Variovorax paradoxus: one gene and its partner. The protein of the gene in region 1 interacts with the protein of each later gene in a pairwise test. Links are inferred from orthologs where the notes say so. Each region holds a gene or a part of one and is shown in the gene's direction. Other genes may lie near its edges.

Region 1 (10,747 bases):
GCCGTTGATGTCGAAGCTGGGGCGCAGCGCCAGGAAGTGATTCAGGGCGGCTTCGCCTTCCAGCGCGTGCACGCCGGCCATGAGGTGGGGCCCTTCGCTTTCGGCCAGGCCCAGGCCGAAGCCCGAGTAGCGGCGGGCGGCCAGGGCGCCCTGGTAGACCACCCGTACCTCGGTGTGCCGCCAATCCTGGTCGATGCGCTGCATCAGCGTCTTCACGGCTTCGGGCGGGCCTTCGAGATGCTGGCAGAAGCGCATGCCGTCAAAAACCAGGAGGCCGGTGATCTCGTGTTGCGCATTGCGTGCACGGGCCTGGGTCACGATGGCGCCGACTGTGGCGGGCGGCAGGTCTTGCTTGAGCACGCTGCAATAAAAAATCTCGAAAAGCGACGTTTCTTCTGTCATGCGAACGGGTGCGGAAAACGTGCGAAGTTTATGAAGCCCCGGCACACGCCGAAATGTAAAAAGACACAGGTAAACAGCCTATAGTGACGCGTGAGATTCGAGGACCATTCACCCCCTGCCTTGCCGCCGCAGGGGGCCAATCCCTGCGACGACTGTGCGTTGCGCAAGCTCGAGGCTTTCTTGCCGGCATCTGCGGAAGAGCTCAAGACCATCGAGTCCTTTCGGGTCGGCGCCCGACGCGTTCCAGCCGGCGGTGCCATCGTCGAAGAGCACCGGCCGAGCGCTCAGCTGTTCACCCTCTATTCGGGTTGGGCGTTTCGCTACAAGACGCTGAGCGACGGCCGCCGCCAGATCCTGAGTTTTCTGCTGCCTGGCGATTTCATCGGCCTGCAAGATGAATTTGCCGACGGCCAGACGCACGGCGTGGAGGCCGTGACCGACACCACGCTTTGCGCCTTCTCGCGCGAGCGGCTCTGGGAACTGTTCCATGCCCAGCCCAAGCTGGGCTACGACATCACCTGGCTGGCCGCGCGCGAGGAAAAAATCGTGGACGACAACCTGGTGACCGCCGGCCGCCGCAATGCCAGCGAACGCGTGGCCATGCTGCTGATGCACCTCTACCGCCGGGCCGAGCGCGTGGGCATGGTGCGCGATGGCTGGGTCGAGTTTCCGTTCAACCAGCAGCACCTGGCCGATGCGCTCGGCCTCTCGCTGGTGCACACCAACAAGACGCTGCGCAAGCTGCAGGGGCTGGGGCTCTACAAGCTCGATGCGGGCTGGCTGCGCATCCTCGAGCCGCATGCGCTCGAAACGCTGGGCGACTATTTCGAACGCCCGATGCGGCCCACGCCCCTGATCTGACCGCGCGGCGCCTTGCGGCAGGGCAGTTCAGCGCGCGGCCACCAGTTGCCGAAGATCGTCCTGGTAGGCCTGCAGCCGCCGCACGGCCTGCTCGCGCTGGCTGGCGCTGGTGGCGTTGTGAAGGGCCGCCAGGTTGCGGCAGCCTTCCTGCAGCAATGCCTGCTGGTGATCGCGCCAGGGCCCGGGCGGCGGATCGGCAATGCGCATCACGTAGGCATGGATGGCCGCGCGCGCTTCGGCCGGCGGCGGCTTGGCCGCGTTGAAGCCGCGCAGCAGCCCCAGCGCCTCCTGCTGCCGCTGGCGGCGCTCGACGCCGGCCAACCGCGGATCGAACACCGACTGCGCCACTTGCTGCCGCACCAGCGCGCGCTGCTCGGGCGTCAGCCGGCCGTAGAAATCTTCGAGGCGATCGAGAAACTTTTCGTAGCGCTTTTCCTGCACTTCAGCGGGGCTGCGGTCGAGCCATTCCTTGCGGTACTCGGCGTTGTTCTTTGCGTATTTGCGCTCTAGCTGCTGCAGTTGCGCCTCGGTCAGGCTCAATGCCAGTTCGGTGCCGGCGGGTTCCGCACGCTCGGTCACTGCCAGCAGGCGTTCGCGGATCTGCTCCGCCATGCGGCAGGCCTGGGCCGCGGTCACGTCGCGCGGCGCCAGGGCTTGCGCCTCCTGCAGCACGCCGAGCACCCGGGGCAACTCGTTCTGCCGGTGCCAGCTCAGCAGTTGCGCGAGTTCGTCGCGCACCTTGGGCGTTTGCGAGCCGTCGAAATCAACGTACGCGTCGAGCCACCAGTAGCTCAGTTCGGGCAGGTTGTTGTAGGCCAGCTTGATCGTGCTGCACGCGCCCAGCGCGGCGGCCACGAGCAGCACGCCGATAATTCGCGCCAACTTGGCGCAACGCATTCGGGTAGAAAGAAGCATGAATCAGATTCCGCAAGACAACCAGGGACCGGTCGACGTCGTCATCATGGCGGCCGGCAAAGGCACGCGCATGAAGAGCAGGCTGCCCAAAGTGTTGCATCGTTTGGCCGGGCGTGCACTGCTCGCGCATGTGACCAGCACCGCCGCGCGCATCGGCGCCCGACACGTGGTGGTGGTGACCGGCCACGGCGCGGCCGAAGTCGAGGCGGCGATGTCTTCCGGCAATGGGGTTGGCACCGCCCTGCAGTTTGCGCGGCAGGAGCCGCAGCTTGGCACGGGCCACGCGGTGCAGCAGGCGGTTCCGCTCCTGCCTGAAGACGGCACGGTGCTGGTGCTGTCGGGCGACGTGCCGCTGATCGGCGAGGAAACGCTGCGCGCGCTCATAGCCGCGAGCGCCGGCCAGCGGCTCGCGCTGCTGACCATCGAGTTCGAGGATCCGACGGGTTACGGGCGCATCGTCCGCACGGAAGGTCGGGAGGGGGAAGTCACGGCCATCGTCGAGCACAAGGACGCCACCGAGGCGCAACGCGAAATCCGCGAAATCTACAGCGGCATGATGGCCGTGCCCGCGGCCCTGCTCAAGGGCTGGCTGGCCCGGCTGGACAACCGCAACGCCCAGGGCGAGTACTACCTCACCGACATCGTCAAGCTGGCCGCTGCCGACGGCGTGCCGGTGGTTGCGCATGTCACGACCGACGCGCTCCAGGTGGCCGGCATCAACAGCCCCGCGCAACTGGCGGGGCTCGAACGTGCCTGGCAGTTGCGGCAGGCCGAGGCACTCATGGCGCAGGGCGTGCGCCTCGCCGATCCGGCGCGCTTCGACCTGCGCGGCACGCTGGCCTGCGAAGCCGACGTCGAGATCGACGTTAATTGCGTGTTCGAAGGCTCGGTGTTCCTGGGCGAGGGCGTGCGCATTGGCGCCAACTGCGTGATTGCCAATGCGCGCATCGAGGCGGGCGCGGTGATCCACCCGTTCACCCACATCGAAGGCGAGAAGGCCGGCGTAACCGTCGGCGAAAGATCCCTCATCGGCCCCTTCGCGCGGCTGCGGCCCGGCGCGCAGTTGGGTGCCGAAGTGCACATCGGCAACTTCGTCGAGGTCAAGAACTCGACCCTGGCCGAGGGTGCCAAGGCCAATCACCTGGCCTATCTTGGCGACGCGACGGTGGGCCAGCGCGTCAACTACGGCGCGGGCAGCATTACTGCCAATTACGACGGCGCCAACAAGCACCGCACCGTCATCGAGGACGACGTGCACGTGGGCAGCAACTGCGTGCTGGTGGCCCCGGTCACCATTGGCGCGGGCGGCACCATCGGGGGCGGCTCGACGGTGAACAAATCGACCGAGCCGGGCGCGCTCACCGTTGCTCGGAGCAAGCCGGTGAGCTTTCCCAACTGGAAGCGCCCGCAGAAGAAACCCAAGGGCTGAGAAGGCGGAGGGTCAGACCAGCGGCAGCCGGGGCTCGAACTTCGCGCGCTTCAGGCTGAAGAAGGCCTTGACGTTGCGCACGTTGGCGTCGGCGTTGAAGAGCCGCTGCGCGAGCGCGCCGTAGCCGGGCATGTCGCGGGCGGCCACCACCAGCACGAAGTCCGGACCCGGCGAAACGCGCCAGCATTGCTGCACGGCGTCGTCGGCGATCACGCGCGCCTCGAAGGCGTCGAGCGCCGCAGCGTCTTGCCTGTCGAGCGAAATTTCGACCACCGCCTGCAGGCCGTGGCCCAGCACCGCGGCCAGGCGGTCCGGCGAAAGCAATGCGACTTGCCGCTCGATGAGACCTTCTTGCCGCAGGCGCTGAACGCGGCGCAGGCAAGTCGGCGGCGAAATGCCGACGCGTTCGGCCAGCCTCTGGTTGGTTTGCGAGGCGTCGCGCTGCAGCGCATCGAGCAGGCGGAGATCTATTGCATCCACCGAGATTGATTCCATATGTGTGTGGATTATGGAATAAAAATCCAAATCCGCTGAGGGATGAAATAAATCACCGAAATTCTCGTGATTTCGAAGGCATATTTTTCCACCCTATCTCTACCATCAGGTCTCCTCTTCATTCAAAGGCAGCTCACCATGTGCGGCATCGTCGGCGCAGCGTCCCATCGCAACATCGTTCCAGTCCTAGTGCAGGGGCTTCAAAGGCTCGAGTACCGCGGCTATGACTCCTGCGGCGTCGCGGTTCATGCGAGCGGCCTCACGCGTGCGCGCACCACATCGCGCGTGGCGGATCTCGTCACGCAGGTGCGCGAGGACCATGTCGAAGGCCTGACGGGCATCGCCCATACGCGCTGGGCCACGCACGGCGCACCGGCCGTGCACAACGCGCACCCGCACTTCAGCCATGGCCCCGGCGCCGACGCACAAGGCGCGCGCGCTGGCCGCATCGCGCTGGTTCACAACGGCATCATCGAAAACCACGAAGCACTGCGTGCGACGCTCGAGGCCAAGGGCTACGTCTTCGAGAGCCAGACCGACACCGAGGTGATCGCCCATCTGGTCGACAGCCTCTACGAAGGCGACCTGTTCGAGGCCGTGAAGGCCGCGGTGCTGCAGCTGCACGGGGCCTATGCCATTGCAGTGATCTGCCGCGACGAACCGCAGCGCGTGGTCGGCGCGCGCGCGGGCTCGCCGCTCATTCTTGGCGTGGGCAAGGAAGGTGGCGAAAACTTTCTTGCGAGCGATGCCATGGCCCTGGCCGGCGTCACCGATCAGATCGTCTATCTCGAAGAAGGCGACGTGGTCGATGTGCAGCCCGGCAAATACTGGATCGTAGACCGCAGCCACAAGCCCGTGCAGCGGCAGGTGCGCACCGTGCAGGCGCACAGCGGCGCGGCCGAACTCGGCCCTTACCGCCACTACATGCAGAAGGAAATCTTCGAGCAACCGCGCGCCATTGGCGACACGCTCGAAGGTGTGGCCGGCATCGTGCCCGAGCTGTTCGACGGCATCGGGCAGGACGGCGCCAGAGGCGCCAGCGCACACCGCGTGTTCAAGGACATCGACAAGATCCTCATTCTTGCGTGCGGCACCAGCTACTACAGCGGCTGCACCGCCAAGTATTGGCTCGAGGGCATCGCGAAGATCTCGACGCAGGTAGAGATCGCAAGCGAATACCGCTACCGCGACTCGGTGCCCGACCCCAAGACGCTCGTCGTCACCATCAGCCAGTCGGGTGAAACCGCCGACACGCTGGCCGCGCTCAAGCATGCGCGATCGCTCGGAATGGAGCAGACCCTCACCATCTGCAATGTAGCCACCAGTGCCATGGTGCGCGAATGCAAGCTTGCCTACATCACGCGCGCCGGCGTGGAAATTGGCGTGGCCTCGACCAAGGCCTTCACCACGCAATTGGCCGGCCTGTTCCTGCTGACCCTTGCCATTGCGCAGAGCAAGGGCCGCCTGAGCGAAGCCGACGAGGCACGCTACCTGAAGGAAATGCGCCATCTGCCGGTGGCACTGCAGTCGGTGCTTGCGCTCGAGCCGCAGATCATCGGCTGGGCCGAAGACTTCGCACGCAAGGACAACGCGCTCTTCCTCGGCCGCGGGCTGCACTATCCGATTGCGCTGGAAGGCGCGCTCAAGCTCAAGGAAGTGACCTACATCCACGCCGAGGCCTATGCCGCCGGCGAGCTCAAGCACGGCCCGCTCGCGCTGGTCACCAGCGAAATGCCGGTGGTGGCCGTGGCGCCGAACGACGCCCTGCTCGAAAAGCTCAAGAGCAACCTGCAGGAAGTGCGCGCGCGCGGCGGCGTGCTTTATGTGCTGGCCGACGGCGACACCAAGATCAAGGGCAGCGAAGGCCTGCACGTCATTCGCATGCCCGAGCACTACGGCGCGCTGTCGCCGCTGCTGCACGTGGTGCCGCTGCAGCTGCTGGCGTATCACACGGCTTGCGCGCGAGGAACCGATGTCGACAAGCCGCGCAATCTTGCCAAGAGCGTGACGGTGGAGTGATTGGGCGCGGAGATCGTCGATGAAATCCGCAGTGCTTCAATACAACTCGATGATCTGGCGCAGCAACCCTGATTCCTCGGCACTCGGTCCGACAAGGATCTCGACTTCGCCTGCCTCGAACAAGGGCTGCAGGTCCGGCCCGAGGTAGCGCAACTCGGCCGCCGGCAGTTCCAGGTTCACCGAGCCGGCAACGCCAGGCATCAATCGCAGCTTCGCGTAGCCCTTGAGTTCCAGCAACGGCCGGGTGACACGGCTTCGCTTGCCGCGAATGAACAGGAAGACGGTCTCTTCAGCCTCGCGCGCGCCAACGTTGCGCAGTCTGGCGCTGATCTTCAGCGTGTCCTGCTCGCACACGCGGCGCGGCTCGACCTGGAGCTCTTCGTAGACAAACCGGCCGTAGGTCAAGCCGTGGCCGAAGGCATACAGCGGCGTGTTCTCGACGTCCTGGTACTTGCTGGTGAAGTAGTCGGCAGGATTGATCGGTCGGCCGGTGGGACGCTGGCCGAAGTAGATAGGCACCTGCCCGACGGCGCGCGGCCAGCTCATCGGCGTGCGACCGCCAGGAGACACCTGGCCGGTAACCACATCGGCGATCGCATGGCCGGCTTCGATGCCGATGAACCACGCAGCCAGGAGCGCATCGGCGTGTTGGGCCAGCCAGGGGACGACCAGCGGGCGGCCCGAGAACAAGATCGCGATGACGGGGATGCCGAGCGCCTGTGCGCGTGCCGTTACCGCTTCGGCCAGGGCCTGTTGCCGGCCGGGAAGCGCGGGCGTGGCGCGGCTCGCCGCCTCGCCGCTCATCGTGGCACGCTCGCCCAGGCACAGCAGGATGGCGTCGGCGCCGTCGCAGAGCGCAATGGCAGCTTCGATGCCGCTGTCGTCGCCACCCTCGATGGCGACGCCGGGTGCATGGCGAATGTCGGTGTGCGGAAGCGCGGCGCGCAGGCCGGCAAGCACGCTGACGGCGGGCTCGTGTTCGCCGGCGCCCCACCACGGGCCTTTCATCTCGGTGTTTGCGTCGGCCAGCGGACCGATGACGCACAGTGCCTTCGGTGCAGCAGGCAAGGGGAGGGTGTCCCGCTCGTTCTTCAGCATGACGATGGCCTTGCGCCCCGCATTGCGCGACAGCGTGTGCCGCTCGGCGACAACCGCTGCGGGCTCCGGTGTCGCGCCGCGGCGGTAGGGGTCGTCGAACAGGCCGAGCTGCTCCTTGAGCCGCAACACGCGGCGCACACTCGCGTCGATCTCTTCGATGGTCACCCGTCCCTGTTCGAGCGCGATCGGCAGGCCCTTGCGATACGCGTCGGCCATCATGTCGATGTCGACGCCGGCCTTCAGCGCCAGGACCGCGGCATCGACGAGATCGGCCGCGACGCCGTGCTTGATCAATTCCGCGATCGCGTTGTAGTCGCTGACGATGACGCCGTCCCAGCCCATCTCCCCGCGCAGCCAGTCGCGCAGCAAGGGAATGTGCGCCGTCATCGGCACGCCGTTGAGATCGGTGAAGGCGGGCATCAGCGTCGCGACGCCGGCGCGGACCGCTGCTGCGAAGCCTGGCAGATGCACCTCGCGCAAGGTGCGCTCCGAGATGTCCACGGCGGCGTACTCCCGCCCCGCGTTGACTGCGCCGTACGCGACGAAATGCTTGGCGCAAGCGGCCAGCGATTCGGCCGATGACAGGTCGGCCCCCTGGAAGCCGCGCACCTTCGCCTGTGCGATGCGTGCGTTCAGCCAGGGGTCTTCGCCGGGTCCTTCCGCGGTGCGGCCCCAGCGGGGATCGCGCGATACGTCGAGCATCGGCGCGAAAGTCATCGCCAGGCCGTCGGCAGCGCCTTCGCGCGCGGCCTCGCGCGCCGTGCGTTCCCAGAGGTCTTCGTCGAAGGTGCCGGCCTCTGCAAGCGGAATCGGAAAGAGCGTGCGATGGCCATGAATGATGTCCAGGCCGATCAGCAGTGGAATGCCGAGCCGTGACTTCTCGACGGCCAGCCGCTGCATTTCGTGGGTGGGACCAGCGCCGACCATGTTCAGCAGATTGCCGACCGTACCGTCGATGATCGACTGCGTGGAGTCTCCCGCGAGCACCGGCCCGGTGACCGTGTAGCTGGAGGCAGTCATCGTCAGTTGGCCCAGCTTTTCGGCTAGCGTCATCCGGGCCATGAGGGAGTCAATGCGGCTCATCAGGGATTTCGAATAGAACCCAAGGGCCTTAATGATGGCATGCTGCGGGCAGAGAGCCCTCGGCCGCGTTGCGCTGCCGACAATTCAGTGAAACCAAACGTGTTACCGAGACGACAACGAAAGGAGCCGTTCGTGCTGAAGGATGACAGGAACCCGAGGGCACTGGCAGCCCTGCCCGATGAAGCCTTGATCGACGCCGTGCAGCGGCAGACCTTCCGCTATTTCTGGGACGGTGCGGATGCCGCCAGTGGCTTGGCGCTTGATCGCCGCACGCTCGTCAGCGCCACGGGCGAAGACCTAGCGGACGAAAGGGTCGCCATCGGCGGCACCGGCTTCGGCATCATGGCCTTGATCGTCGCGGTGGAGCGCGGCTGGGTCACGCGGGACGCAGCGCTGGAGCGCCTGGGGCGCATGCGGGACGCGCTCTTGCGCGCCAAGCGCTACCACGGCGCGTTCCCGCACTTCATGGACGGGGCGAGCGGCGCGACGATCCCGATGAGCCCCAACGACGACGCGGGCGATCTGGTCGAGACCTCGTTCCTTTGCATGGGCCTGCTGTGTGCGCGCCAGTATTTCAGCGAGGACACGGCCACGGCGCGCCGTTTGCGCGCCGACTTCGACACGCTGTGGCATGAGGTCGAATGGAACTGGTTCACCCAGGGCGGACAGGATGTGCTGTATTGGCACTGGAGCCCGAACCACGGCTGGGCCATGAACCATCAGGTGCACGGCTGGAACGAGTGCCTCATCACGTACTTTCTGGCGGCGGCCGCACCACGCCATGCGATCGATCCGAAGGTCTACCACCGCGGCTACGCCTCTGGGCCCGACTTCCTCAATGGCCGCTCGTACCAGGGCATCGAACTGCCGCTGGGCCCGCCGAACGCCGGCCCGCTGTTCTTTGCGCACTACTCGTTCTGCGGGCTCGATCCACGCGGCCTGAAGGATCGCTACGCCGACTATTGGGATCTCAACAGCCGCCACGTGCAGATCAACCGCGCCCACTGCGTTGCCAATCCGCGGGGCTATCGGGGCTACGGCGAATCGTGCTGGGGCCTGACGGCGAGCGACGACCCCGACGGCTACCTTGCGCACGATCCGAACAACGACAACGGCACCATCTCGCCGACGGCCGCACTGGCCAGCCTGCCGTACGCGCCTGCCGAGGTGATGCAGGTGCTGCGGCATTTCCTCACCGCGCATGGCGAGCGGCTGTGGAGAGACTATGGCTTCGTCGATGCGTTCTGCGAGCAGCGAGGGTGGTTCGCAGACACCTATCTTGCGATCGACCAGGGCCCGATCGTCGTGATGATGGAGAACCATCGCACGGGCCTTCTTTGGAAACTGTTCATGAGTGTGCCCGAAGTGCAGGCCGGGCTGCGCGCCCTGGACTTCAGCAGCCCGCATCTGGGGTCGCGCGAACCGTGACCTTCAGCGTGGCGAGCCCGCAAGATCCGGCTTTTGAGCCCTGGCTCGAAACCCAGCTGCGCCACTCGGCGAGCGCGATGCTGTCCAGCATCTCGCCGGTCTCGATCGTCAAGCATCGGCCGGGCTTCGGCCAGACCGTGCGGCCGATGGCCGGCGCCATCGTCGCCTCGCCTGTCCTCGCCGACTACAACCCGGACCCCGACTACTTCTTTCATTGGTTCCGCGATTCCGCGGTCGTCATCGATGCACTGCGCCTGCTCTACTCCGAAGGGTGCGTCGGAGACGAAGCATTGCAGCACCTGCGCGACTTCACCCATTTCAGCCTGGAGTTGAACCGCCTCGACGGCCGGGCGGCTGCCGCGGTGGAGGACCGCAGCGCGTGTGTGGCCCCCGAGCTCCTGCAGTACCTGCGCGAAGACGATGACCTTGCGAAAGCTTTCGGCGACCTGGTGACCGCCGAGACGCGGGTGAACCCCGACGGCACGCTCGACGTCTGCCGATGGAATCGGCCCCAGCATGACGGTGCGCCGCTGCGCGCGCTGGCCCTGCTGCGCTGGGCAGCCGGCGGGCACCTCGACGCACCGCTGCTGGCGGAGGTTTCCAAGCTGATCCGCTTCGATCTCGACTTCACGCTGCGTTATTGGCGCGAGCCGTCCTACGACATCTGGGAAGAGGAACTCGGCCACCACTACTACACGCTGCGCGTTGCAGGGGCCGCGTTGGCCGAAGGCGCGGCATGGCTGGAGGGCTTGGGCGACACGGCAAAGGCGCAGCGCTGCCGGGAAGAGTCGCAGGCCGTGCTGCGCCTCCTCGATGGCTACTGGGTCGACGAAAGAGATGAACGGCCAGGTGATCGCGACGCGACGCGCGGCTACTACCGCTCACGCGTGCTGGCGGACGGCCAGCCCAGTCCGAAGGCGCTGGACATCGCGGTGATCCTGTCGGCGATCCACAGCCTTGGCACCGAGGCCGCCCATGGACCGGCCGATCCGCGCATGCAGTCCACGCTGATGCGCC
Region 2 (10,773 bases), 3.9 Mb from region 1 along the record:
GGCCACGGCCACGGCTTCGCGGTAGTGGATGGCCGAAGGCGAGAGCAGCCGTTCGATGGAGCCCACCACCATCAGCGCCGCAACCCCGAGCAGCATCAGCGCGCTCGCAAAGCCGCCCAGCACCTCGATCTTCCAGGTGCCGAACGCAAAGCGCGGATCATGCGCGTAGCGCCGTGCCGCCGCATAGGCAAAGGCGCTCAGGCCGATCGCCAGCGCATGCGAACTCATGTGCCAGCCGTCGGCCAGCAAAGCCATGGAGTTGAACCACCAGCCGGCGCCGATCTCGACCACCATGGCGGCGACGGTGATCCACATCACGAGGCGGGTGCTGCGCTCGGCCGATTCGTTGCCCGCGCCAAAGTGGTGGTCGTGCTGCCAGGCACTCAGGTCATGGGTATGCATTGGGGTAAAACTCAGATTCCGAAAAGGTCTTGTCCGTCGGAGCGGCTCGAAGGCGGCGTCACGCCCAGGTGGCGGTAGGCCGCCAGCGTGGCGATGCGCCCGCGCGGGGTGCGCTGCAGGTAGCCCTGCTGAATGAGGTACGGCTCGATCACGTCCTCGATGGTGCCCGGCTCTTCGCCGATGCTGGCCGCCACGTTGTCCAGCCCCACCGGCCCGCCGTCGAAACGGTGGATGACGGCTTCGAGCAGCTTGCGGTCCATCAGGTCGAAGCCCTGCGGATCGACGTCCAGCATGGCGAGCGCCTTGTGCGCAATCTCTTCGGTGATGCGGCCGGTGCCCTTCACCTCGGCGTAGTCGCGCACGCGGCGCAGCAGGCGATTGGCAATGCGGGGCGTGCCGCGCGAACGGCGCGCAATCTCGAAACCGCCGGCTTCATCGGTCTCGACCTTGAGCAGCCCGGCGCTGCGCCGCACGATGAGCGCCAGTTCTTCAGGCGTGTAGAACTCCAGCCGGGCCACGATGCCGAAGCGGTCGCGCAGCGGGTTGGTGAGCATGCCGGCACGCGTGGTGGCGCCCACCAGCGTGAAGGGCTGCAGGTCGAGCTTGATGCTGCGCGCCGCGGGGCCTTCGCCGATCATGATGTCGATCTGGTAGTCCTCCAGGGCCGGGTAGAGGATTTCCTCGACCACGGGGCTCAGGCGGTGGATCTCGTCGATGAAGAGCACATCGTTGGGCTCCAGGTTGGTCAGCAGCGCCGCCAGGTCCTTGGGCTTTTCGAGCACGGGGCCGGAGGTCTGGCGCAGGTTCACGCCCAGCTCGGCCGCGATGATGTGCGACAGCGTGGTCTTGCCGAGGCCGGGCGGGCCGAACAGCAGCACGTGGTCGAGCGCTTCCTTGCGCTTGCGCGCCGCGCCGATGAAGATTTCGAGCTGCTCGCGCACCTTGGCCTGGCCGACGTATTCATCGAGCAGCTTGGGGCGTAGCGCCCGCTCGATCGCCTCTTCCTGGGGCGAAGCCGGGGCGGCGGACACCACGCGGGGCGGTGCGGGGGCGAAATCGTCGGTCTGGATGGTCATGAAATGAGGGGCTTCGGCGGCAAGTTTAGTCCGAGCGCGCGTCGGGCCGCCCCAAGCAAGCGAGTGGCCCCCTCGGGGGGCAGCGAGGACATGAAGTGCCGAGCGTGGGGGCCAATCCCCACACTGGCAGAATGCTCCGGCCGTCTCAGGCCATATAACAACCAGGGGAAGCCAGCACGTGTCCATCTACGAACTGAAACCGCGGTTCCAGGCGCTGTTGCGGCCACTGGTGGCACGCCTGCACGCCGTTGGCGTCACCGCCAACCAGGTTACGCTGGCAGCGTGCGTGGTTTCGGTCGGCATCGGGCTGTGGCTTTTCTTTGCGGCGCCATCGCTCGCGGCCTTTGCGCTCATACCGGCCTGGATGTTCGTGCGCATGGCGTTCAACGCCATCGACGGCATGCTGGCGCGAGAGCACGGGCAGCAGAGCAAGCTCGGCGCCTTCCTCAACGAACTGACCGACGTGGTCTCCGACGCCGCGCTGTACCTGCCGTTTGCGCTGGTGCAGCCGTTCAGCCCGTTCTGGGTCGGCACGGTGATCATGCTCGCTGGCCTGAGCGAGTTTGCCGGCGCACTCGGCCCCACGGTGGGCGCCTCTCGCCGCTACGACGGGCCGCTCGGCAAGAGTGACCGCGCCTTCGCGTTCGGCGCGCTCGGCCTTTATGTGGCGCTGGGCTGGCCGCTGCCGGGCTGGACGGCCTGGCTGATGCCGCTTCTCGCCGCGCTGGTCGCCTGGACGGTGGCCAACCGCGTGCGGCGTGCGCTGGCCGAAGCCGCATGAACCCATGCACAACAAACAAAAGAACAGCGATCTGGATTCAATGACCGATACCAACACTCACCAACGCATGGCGCAAGAGCGCCAGTTCCGCACGCACGACGGCGAATCGCTCTTCTACCGGCACTGGCCGGCCGCGGGCGCGGCGCGCCGGGGCGCCATCGTGCTGTTTCATCGCGGGCACGAGCACGGCGCGCGCATGGCGCACCTGGTCGACGAGCTCAACCTGCCCGATTTCGACTTTTTTGCCTGGGACGCGCGCGGCCACGGCCGCTCGCCGGGGCAGCGCGGCTACAGCCCGAGCTTTGCCACGTCGGTGCGCGACGTGCAGACCTTCGTGCAGCACATCGGCAGCGCGCACGGCGTGGCCGAGCAGGACATCCACGTGATTGCGCAGAGCGTGGGCGCCGTGCTGGTCTCCACCTGGGCGCACGACTACGCCCCCAAGGTGCGCGGGCTCACGCTGGCCTCGCCGGCTTTCAAGGTCAAGCTGTACGTGCCGTTTGCGCGCGCCGGGCTGGGGCTGATGCACAAGCTGCGCGGCCTGTTCTTCGTCAACAGCTACGTGAAGGCGAAGTTCCTTACGCATGACCCCGAGCGCATTGCCAGCTACGAAAACGACCCGCTGATCTCGCGGCCCATTGCGGTGAACATCCTGCTGGGGCTCTACGAAGCTGCCGACCGCGTGGTGGCCGACGCCAATGCCATCACGCAGCCGGTTCAGCTGCTGATCTCGGGCGCCGACTGGGTGGTGCACCACAAGCCGCAGCACCAGTTCTTCGAGCGGCTGGGCAGCGCCATCAAGACCAAGTTGGAACTGCCGGGCTTCTTTCACGACACGCTGGGCGAGAAGGACCGCGCACCGGCGGTGCAGGCCATCCGCGAGTTCGTGCTGCAGCTGTTCGAGGAGCCGCCGGCACCGGTCGACTTGCGCGCGGCGCACCTGAACGGCAACACCGCCGACGAGTCGCGCGCGCTGGCCGAGCCGTTGGCGCCGCTGTCTCCGCGTGGCGCCTACTGGGGGATGACACGTGCCGGGCTGCGCTTTGGCGGCACCCTTTCGCGCGGCGTGAAGCTGGGGCACGACACCGGCTTCGATTCGGGCAGCACGCTCGACTACGTCTACCGCAACGAGCCGCAGGGCAAGGGCCCGCTCGGCCGCTCCGTGGACAAGACCTACCTGAACTCGATCGGCTGGCGCGGCATCCGGCAGCGCAAGATCCATGTCGAGGAGCTGATCCGCATCGCGATGGAACGCCTGGCCGAAATGCACCGCGAGGTGCGCGTCATGGACATTGCGGCGGGCCATGGCCGCTACGTGCTCGACGCCGTGACCGCGAGTCCCGTCAAGGCCAGCTCGATCCTGCTGCGCGACTACAGCGACATCAACGTGCGCGACGGGCGCGCGCTCATTGCCGAAAAAGGCCTGGAAGACGTCGCGCAGTTCGTTCAGGCCGACGCCTTCGACCGCATCAGCCTGGCCACCGTAACGCCGCGCCCCACGCTGGCCGTGGTGTCGGGCCTGTACGAACTCTTTCCCGACAACGAAATGGTGCGCCGCTCTCTTGCGGGCGTGGGCGACGCGGTGGAAGACCGCGGCTACCTGGTCTACACCGGCCAGCCCTGGCACCCGCAGCTCGAGATGATTGCGCGCGCGCTCACCAGCCATCGCCAGGGCGAGGCGTGGGTGATGCGCCGCCGCACGCAGGCCGAGATGGACCAACTGGTGGAAGAAGCGGGCTTCCGCAAAATCGACCAGCGCATCGACGAGTGGGGCATCTTCACCGTCTCGCTCGCGGTGAGGGTGGCATGACCTCGGAGCTTGGCGCGAAATGAAGCGCTGGCTGGCACGGCGTCCTTGGAAGCGGGCCGCTGCATGGCTGGTGTTTTTGGGGCCGCTGTTCTATGCGACCTACGGCCTTGCCAACTGGTGGGCCACCACGCGCGCGCAGGTGCCTTCGATGGCCTTCGAGTGGGAACGGCAGGTGCCGTTCTGGGCCTGGACGATTTTTCCGTACTGGACGATCAACGTCTTCTACGCGCTCTCGCTCTTTCTGGCGCGCAGCAAGCACACGCTCGACAGGCACGCGCTGCGGCTGATGAGCGCAACGCTCATCGCCTGCACCTGCTTCGTCGTCTGGCCGCTGCATTTCAGCTTTGGGCAGCCGGCAGTCGAAGGCGCGCCGGCCTTCTTGTTCAATGCGCTGCGCGGCTTCGATCAGCCCTATAACCAGGCGCCTTCTCTGCACATTGCGCTGGCGGTGATCCTGTGGGACTGGTACCGGCAGTTTCTGCGTGCAACATGGGCAAGGCTGGTACTGCATGTGTGGGCGTTCGCCATCTGCGCGTCGGTGCTCACCACCTGGCAGCACCACTTCATCGACATTCCCACGGGTGCGCTGCTCGGAATCTTCTGCGTCTGGCTGTGGCCGCTGGAGCGCACGGTATCGATGCCGCACGCCTGGCAATGCGCGCGCGATGCGCAGCGCTGGAAGCTCGGGGGCTTCTACGCAGTGGGCGCAGCCTTGTTTCTTGCAGCCGCGTTGTATGGCGGTGGCATGTGGCTGTGGCTCGCCTGGCCCGCGGTTTCGCTGGCGCTGGTGGCGCTCAACTACATCGGCTTTGGCGCGCGCGGCTTCCAGATGAACGGCGTGGGTCGCATGAGTTGGGCCGCGCGCTGGCTGTTTGCACCCTATCGGCTTGGAGCCGCCATCAATGCATGGCTCTGGACGCGCACGCTGCCGGCGTCGGTCGAAGTAGTGCCGGGGCTGCGCCTCGGACGCTTGCCGACGAAGGCCGAATGGATCGACGCCGGGCGGCCGCGGCTCGTGAGCCTGTGCGCCGAGCTGCAGGCGCCGGCCGGCGTTCCGCATGCGCGTTGCGTGCCGATGCTCGACCTGACCGTGCCGCCCACCGTGCGGCTGCAGCGCGCCGCCGTGGTGATCGAAGGCCAGCGCCTCCATGCCGAAGGCGCTCCCGTGTGGGTCTGCTGTGCGTTGGGCTTCTCGCGCAGCGCCGCGGCTGCCATTGCATGGCTGGGGCGCTACGGCGCATCGGGCGGCCTGGCGCAGGCGGAAGACGCTGTGCGCCTCGCGCGCCCGCAGATCGTTCTGCGTGCTGCCTGGCGGACCTCGCTCGAACCATTAGGTGCCGCTGCACCTGGAGTGCCGCCCCATGACTGAGAACGAGCGCGCCACCTGCGCGGCCCTGGCCGGGTTGCTGCGCGCCGCAGCGGTGCTGGCGGCCTGGGGCTTCGCGCTCATGTGCATTGCGGCGCTGGTGCTCGCGCTCACCATGCGCTCGCTCTCGACCACGGCCGCCATGGGCTTTGGCGCAGTGGTGGTGCTGGGCACGCTCGATCGCTACTTCGCATTCAGGCTGCGGCTCGACCAGGCGCTGTTCGCCGACTTGGCGCGCGGCACCATCGCATCGCTCAGTGCGCTCGACGGCGCGCTCGACCGGCTCGGCCTGCGGAGCGCGCAGCCGCCCGCGGCCCTGCGGCCGCTCGATGACCGCGTGCAGGGCACCCGGCAGCTCATGCAGCGCCATGCCATCGTGGTCGCATGCCAGAGCGCCATGTTTCTCCTTGCCTTGATGACACAGGACCTGTCGTGACCGAAGAAGAAAACAACAATGAAAAAGACCGCCGCCCAGAAAGCACGGTGCTGCGCCGTGCGCTTGCCGTCGTTGCGGGCAAGCTGATCATCGGCGCGGCCGGCCTCTTGACGGGCGTACGCGCCATCTGGAGCGGCACCACGCCCAAGGCCGAGCAGACGCTGTACTTCGCCAACCACACGAGCCACGGCGATTTCGTGCTGCTGTGGGCCACGCTGCCGCCCGATCTTCGAGCGCTGACGCGGCCTGTAGCCGGGCAGGACTACTGGATGGCGTCGAAGGTGCGGCAGTTCATCGGCGCGGATGTGTTCAACGCGCTGATGATCCGCCGCGACGGCTCGGGCCAGGGCGGCAACCCGGTCGACCAGATGAAGGAAGCGCTGGAAGGCGGGGACTCGCTCATCATGTTTCCCGAGGGCACGCGCAACACCGGCGACGAGATCCTGCTGCCGCTCAAGAGCGGCCTCTATCACCTGGCGCGTGCCTGCCCCACCGTGCGGCTGGTGCCGGTGTGGATCGAGAACCTGAAGCGCGTGCTGCCCAAGGGCACGCTGGTGCCGATTCCTCTCGCCTGCACGGTCCGCTTCGGCACGCCGATCCAGCTGGCCGAAGGCGAAGACAAGACCGGCTTTCTCGCCCGCGCGCGTGCCGCCATGCTCGACCTGCGCCCCGAATACGACCGCGTGCCCGAACAAGAAAAAGCAGCCGCAACGACGCCATGAACATCTCGCCTTTTACACAGACCACGCTGCAATTGTTCGGAGGCGTGGCCGGCGTGCTGATCCTTGCCTCGGCCATCGGCGCAACGCTCAAGTGGCGCGTGGCGCAAGGCAGGCCCCATTCGGTCATCGACAACCTCAACGCACGCGTCAATGCGTGGTGGCTGATGGTGGCGGTGATCGGCCTCGCTTTTGCATTCGGCAAGGGCGGCGTGATCGTGCTGTTCTATCTGATCTCGTTCTACGCGCTGCGTGAGTTCATCAGCCTGGCCTACACCCGGCGCGGCGACCATCATGCAATTGCGGCGGCGTTCTACATCGGGCTGCCGGTGCAGTACTTCCTAGTGTGGATCGAGTGGTACGGGCTCTATTCGATCTTCATTCCGGTCTACGCCTTTCTTGTGCTGCCGATTCTTGCGGCCGTGGGCGGCGACACGCAGCGCTTTCTGGAACGCACCTCCAAGATTCAGTGGGGCCTGATGATCTGCGTGTTCTGCATCAGCCACGTGCCCGCGCTGCTTACGCTGCAGATTCCCGGCTTCGAAGGCCGCAACCTGCTGCTGATCGCTTTTCTCGTGATTGTGGTGCAGGGCAGCGACGTGCTGCAGTACGTCTGGGGTAAGCTCTTCGGCAAGCGCAAGGTAGCGCCCGAGCTCTCTCCTTCCAAAACCTGGGAAGGCCTGGTCGGCGGCGTCGCCAGCGCCACCGCCCTGGGCGCGGCGCTCTATTGGGCGACGCCGTTCAACCCTTGGCAGGCGGCGCTGATGGCGCTCACCATCTGCCTCATGGGCTTCTTCGGCGGGCTCGTGATGTCCGCCATCAAGCGCGACCGCGGCGTGAAAGACTGGGGCTCGATGATCGAGGGCCACGGCGGCATGCTCGACCGGCTCGACTCGGTGATCTTCGCGGCGCCGATCTACTTTCACGCGCTGCGCTACTGGTGGGTACCGTGAGTACGGCAAGCACAAAGAAAGCGGCAGTTGCCGAGCGCGTTCCGCATGACACGCCCGTCGAATGCACCACCGCCGCCTCATGGGAGCGCTGGCTCAAGCGACACCATGCCGCCGCGGCCGGCGTGTGGCTGCGAATGGCCAAGAAGGACAGCGGCATTGCGTCGGTCAACCACGCCGAGGCGCTCGAAGTGGCGCTGTGCTACGGCTGGATCGACGGACAGCGCAAGGCGGAAGACGACAAGCACTTTCTGCAGCGCTTCACCCCACGCACGCCGCGCAGCACCTGGTCGAAGATCAACCGCGACAAGGCACTGAAGCTGATCGAGGAAGGCCGCATGCAGCCTGCCGGCCTGGCCGAGGTCGACCGCGCCCGCGCCGACGGCCGCTGGGATGCGGCCTACGACGCCCAGAGCGTCGCCACCGTGCCGCCCGACCTGCGGGCCGCGCTGGACGCGAACCCCAAAGCCGCCGCCTTCTTCGCCAAGCTCGATTCGCGCAACCGCTACGCGGTGCTGTTCCGAACGCAGGGAGCGAAGAAACCCGAGACACGGGCGCGGCGTATTGCGCAGTTCGTGGAAATGTTGGCCAAGGGCGAGAAGATCCACCCCTGAGCACCGCCGCGGGCGCTACGTATCCAATCGCTGGAGCGTGTACTCGCCGGGCTTGTAAGGCCCCATGGCCACGCCGATGTCCCACAGCTTCAGCGCGCCCGGCAACACGGCCCGGCTACCGACCTTGGCGACACCGCGTTTTCGGATCTCGCGATTGAGCCTGGATGAGAAAGATGTGATCTTTGCGAAGTCCCACGCCCCGACATCGCCCATCTCCTCCACTGTGTCCGACCACGATTGCGCACGCTTGAGCGAGTTGTGGTTGGTGTGCGAGTCTTCCAGCCGCTCGTCGCCCGCGGAAGCCGAGCCGAGGTAGAGCTGCACCAGGCCCCATCCGTCCGCGTCGTAGCGGAAGGTGGCGCCGCCGCAGGCTACAGGGTCCAGTTCCACGCGGCGAGGTTCGAACGCAGGACCCGCGCCGCGCACATACAGCTGCAGATGTACGGAGCGCCACTTCTTGCCATTGGGATAGCTGCGCTCGAACTGCGCCAGCACCTCCGCCGCGGAGCGGAAGCACTTCAGCGGCTGCTCGAAGTCGGACGCAAGTTCATACACGTCGCAGCTCTCTTCCGCGAAGAGCCACGTGAGCAGGCCCTCGTGATCTTCCTTCGTTGCATAAAAGTCGCAGTTGGGCATGGCCGATTCCCGTGTCTTGCGCTACTTGGCCAGCGCCTTCAGCGCGAGCTTGATGCCCTCGCTCACTGTCGCATCCTTGGGCAAGGCCTTCAGCGCCAGCGCGGCTTCCTTGTCGCTGTAGCCCAGCGCGATGAGCGCCTGCAGGATGTCGGCCTGCGCGTCGGAGGCCGCATGCGCGGGCAGGCCGATGTCGGCGCCCAGCTTGCCCTTGAGTTCCAGCAGCAGCCGCTCGGCGGTCTTCTTGCCGATGCCCGGAATCTTGACCAACCGGCCGAGTTCCTGCGTGGTGATGGCCTGCGACAGCTCGCCCACGCTCATGCCCGACAGCAGGCCGAGCGCCGTGCGCGGGCCCACGCCGGTGATCTTGATGAGTTGCCGAAAAGCCGCACGCTCCTCAGCGGTGCCGAAACCGTAGAGAATCTGCGCGTCCTCGCGCACCACGAAGTGCGTGAGCAGCGAGACGCGCTCTCCGGTGCCGGGCAGGTTGTAGAACGTGCTCATCGGCACATCGACCTCGTAACCGACGCCGTTGCAGTCCACCACCACTTGCGGTGGGTTGCGCTCGGCAAGGATGCCGGTGAGTTTGCCTATCATGGGTGCCCTTTTTCCTTGAAATGTCCGGCGTGATTCTGCGACACACCTTTGCTCCCCCCAACAACTCGCGCCTCGGCCACCTGTGCGGACCGCTGGATGCGCACCTGCGCCGTATCGAAGAGGTGCTGGGCGTGAAGATCGCGCATCGCCACGAGCAGTTCAAGGTCGACGGGCCCAAGGCCTCCGCGCAGCGGGCGATGGACGTGCTGCAGGCGCTGTACGAAATTGCCCAGCGCCCGATCGACCCGGCCGTGGTGCAGCTCACGCTGGCGGGCGACGGTTCCATGATCGACGGCGACGAGGACGCGGCCATGCTCGTCACCCGCCGGGCCGACCTGCGCGCGCGCACGCCCACACAGGCGCTGTACCTCGACAACATCGCCAAGCACGACATCACCTTCGGCATCGGTCCGGCCGGCACCGGCAAGACCTACCTGGCCGTGGCCTGCGCGGTCGATGCGCTGGAGCGCGCCGCGGTGCAGCGCATCGTGCTCACGCGCCCGGCGGTGGAAGCCGGCGAGCGGCTCGGCTTCTTGCCGGGCGACTTGACGCAGAAGGTCGACCCTTACCTGCGCCCGCTGTACGACGCGCTCTATGACCTGATGGGCTACGAGAAGGTGCAGAAGGCGTTTGAGCGCAATGCACTGGAAATTGCGCCGCTGGCCTTCATGCGCGGGCGCACGCTGAACAACGCCTTCGTGATCCTGGACGAGGCGCAGAACACCACGGTCGAGCAGATGAAGATGTTTCTCACGCGCATCGGCTTCGGCGCCAAGGCGGTGGTGACGGGCGACGTGAGCCAGATCGACTTGCCCAAGCAGCAGCTGAGCGGCCTGATCGACGCCGAGCGCGTGCTGCGGCGCGTGAGCGGCATCGCGATCACGCACTTCACCAGTTCCGACGTGGTGCGGCATCCGCTGGTCGCCAAAATCGTCGATGCCTACGACGGCCAGCGCAAGCGTGCGGGGTCGCACTGACATGGCACTGGCTCAGCTTTCGCTTTCGCTGCAGTTCGCACCGCGCTTCAAGGATATCGAGCGGCATCGCGCCGCATTGCCGCGGCATAGCGTGGCCCGCTGGATCCGCCATGCGCTCGACGCGGACGGCGAGATCACGGTGCGCATCGTCGATGCCGAGGAAGGGCAGCGCCTGAACCGCGGATTTCGCGGCAAGGACTACGCGACCAACGTGCTGACGTTCGACTATGCGCAAAGCCCGATGGTGATGGCCGACCTGGTGCTGTGCGCGCCGGTGGTTGCCGCCGAGGCCAAGGAGCAGCGCAAGACATTGGCGGCGCACTACGCGCACCTGCTGGTTCACGGCACGCTGCACGCGCAGGGGTGGGACCACGAGACCGGTGAGGCCGATGCAGAGGAAATGGAAGCGCGC

The links.
Region 2: the proteins of glmS (region 1) and GOQ09_RS22920 interact in binary tests that used the Escherichia coli proteins (3 or more experiments, as listed by UniProt). The link is inferred for Variovorax paradoxus from one-to-one orthologs.

What each region holds. Positions count from the first base shown.
Region 1 is NZ_CP046622.1:1,022,195-1,032,941, forward strand. What follows is about bases 3,783-6,680. They hold glmS (glutamine--fructose-6-phosphate transaminase (isomerizing)), read left to right. Parts: upstream 3,783-4,240; coding sequence 4,241-6,121; downstream 6,122-6,680. Other genes in these bases: GOQ09_RS04745 (Lrp/AsnC family transcriptional regulator), read right to left, coding at 3,783-4,102; GOQ09_RS04755 (glycoside hydrolase family 3 N-terminal domain-containing protein), read right to left, coding at 6,158-6,680. Outside these bases: GOQ09_RS04725 (BLUF domain-containing protein), read right to left, coding at 1-402; GOQ09_RS04730 (Crp/Fnr family transcriptional regulator), read left to right, coding at 523-1,263; GOQ09_RS04735 (DUF6279 family lipoprotein), read right to left, coding at 1,291-2,178; bifunctional UDP-N-acetylglucosamine diphosphorylase/glucosamine-1-phosphate N-acetyltransferase GlmU, read left to right, coding at 2,177-3,607; more of GOQ09_RS04745, read right to left, coding at 3,620-3,782; more of GOQ09_RS04755, read right to left, coding at 6,681-8,302; GOQ09_RS04760 (glucoamylase family protein), read left to right, coding at 8,435-9,730; GOQ09_RS04765 (glycoside hydrolase family 15 protein), read left to right, coding at 9,727-10,747. UniProt on the Escherichia coli protein: Catalyzes the first step in hexosamine metabolism, converting fructose-6P into glucosamine-6P using glutamine as a nitrogen source.
Region 2 is NZ_CP046622.1:4,901,653-4,912,425, forward strand. Bases 3,340-6,263 are described here. They hold GOQ09_RS22920 (phosphatase PAP2/dual specificity phosphatase family protein), read left to right. Parts: upstream 3,340-4,088; coding sequence 4,089-5,438; downstream 5,439-6,263. Other genes in these bases: GOQ09_RS22915 (bifunctional alpha/beta hydrolase/class I SAM-dependent methyltransferase), read left to right, coding at 3,340-4,069; GOQ09_RS22925 (hypothetical protein), read left to right, coding at 5,431-5,871; GOQ09_RS22930 (lysophospholipid acyltransferase family protein), read left to right, coding at 5,919-6,263. Also shown: CDF family Co(II)/Ni(II) efflux transporter DmeF, read right to left, coding at 1-402; Holliday junction branch migration DNA helicase RuvB, read right to left, coding at 414-1,478; GOQ09_RS22910 (CDP-alcohol phosphatidyltransferase family protein), read left to right, coding at 1,657-2,259; more of GOQ09_RS22915, read left to right, coding at 2,300-3,339; more of GOQ09_RS22930, read left to right, coding at 6,264-6,593; GOQ09_RS22935 (phosphatidate cytidylyltransferase), read left to right, coding at 6,590-7,543; GOQ09_RS22940 (YdeI/OmpD-associated family protein), read left to right, coding at 7,540-8,154; GOQ09_RS22945 (hypothetical protein), read right to left, coding at 8,170-8,790; Holliday junction branch migration protein RuvA, read right to left, coding at 8,812-9,384; GOQ09_RS22955 (PhoH family protein), read left to right, coding at 9,405-10,361; rRNA maturation RNase YbeY, read left to right, coding at 10,363-10,773.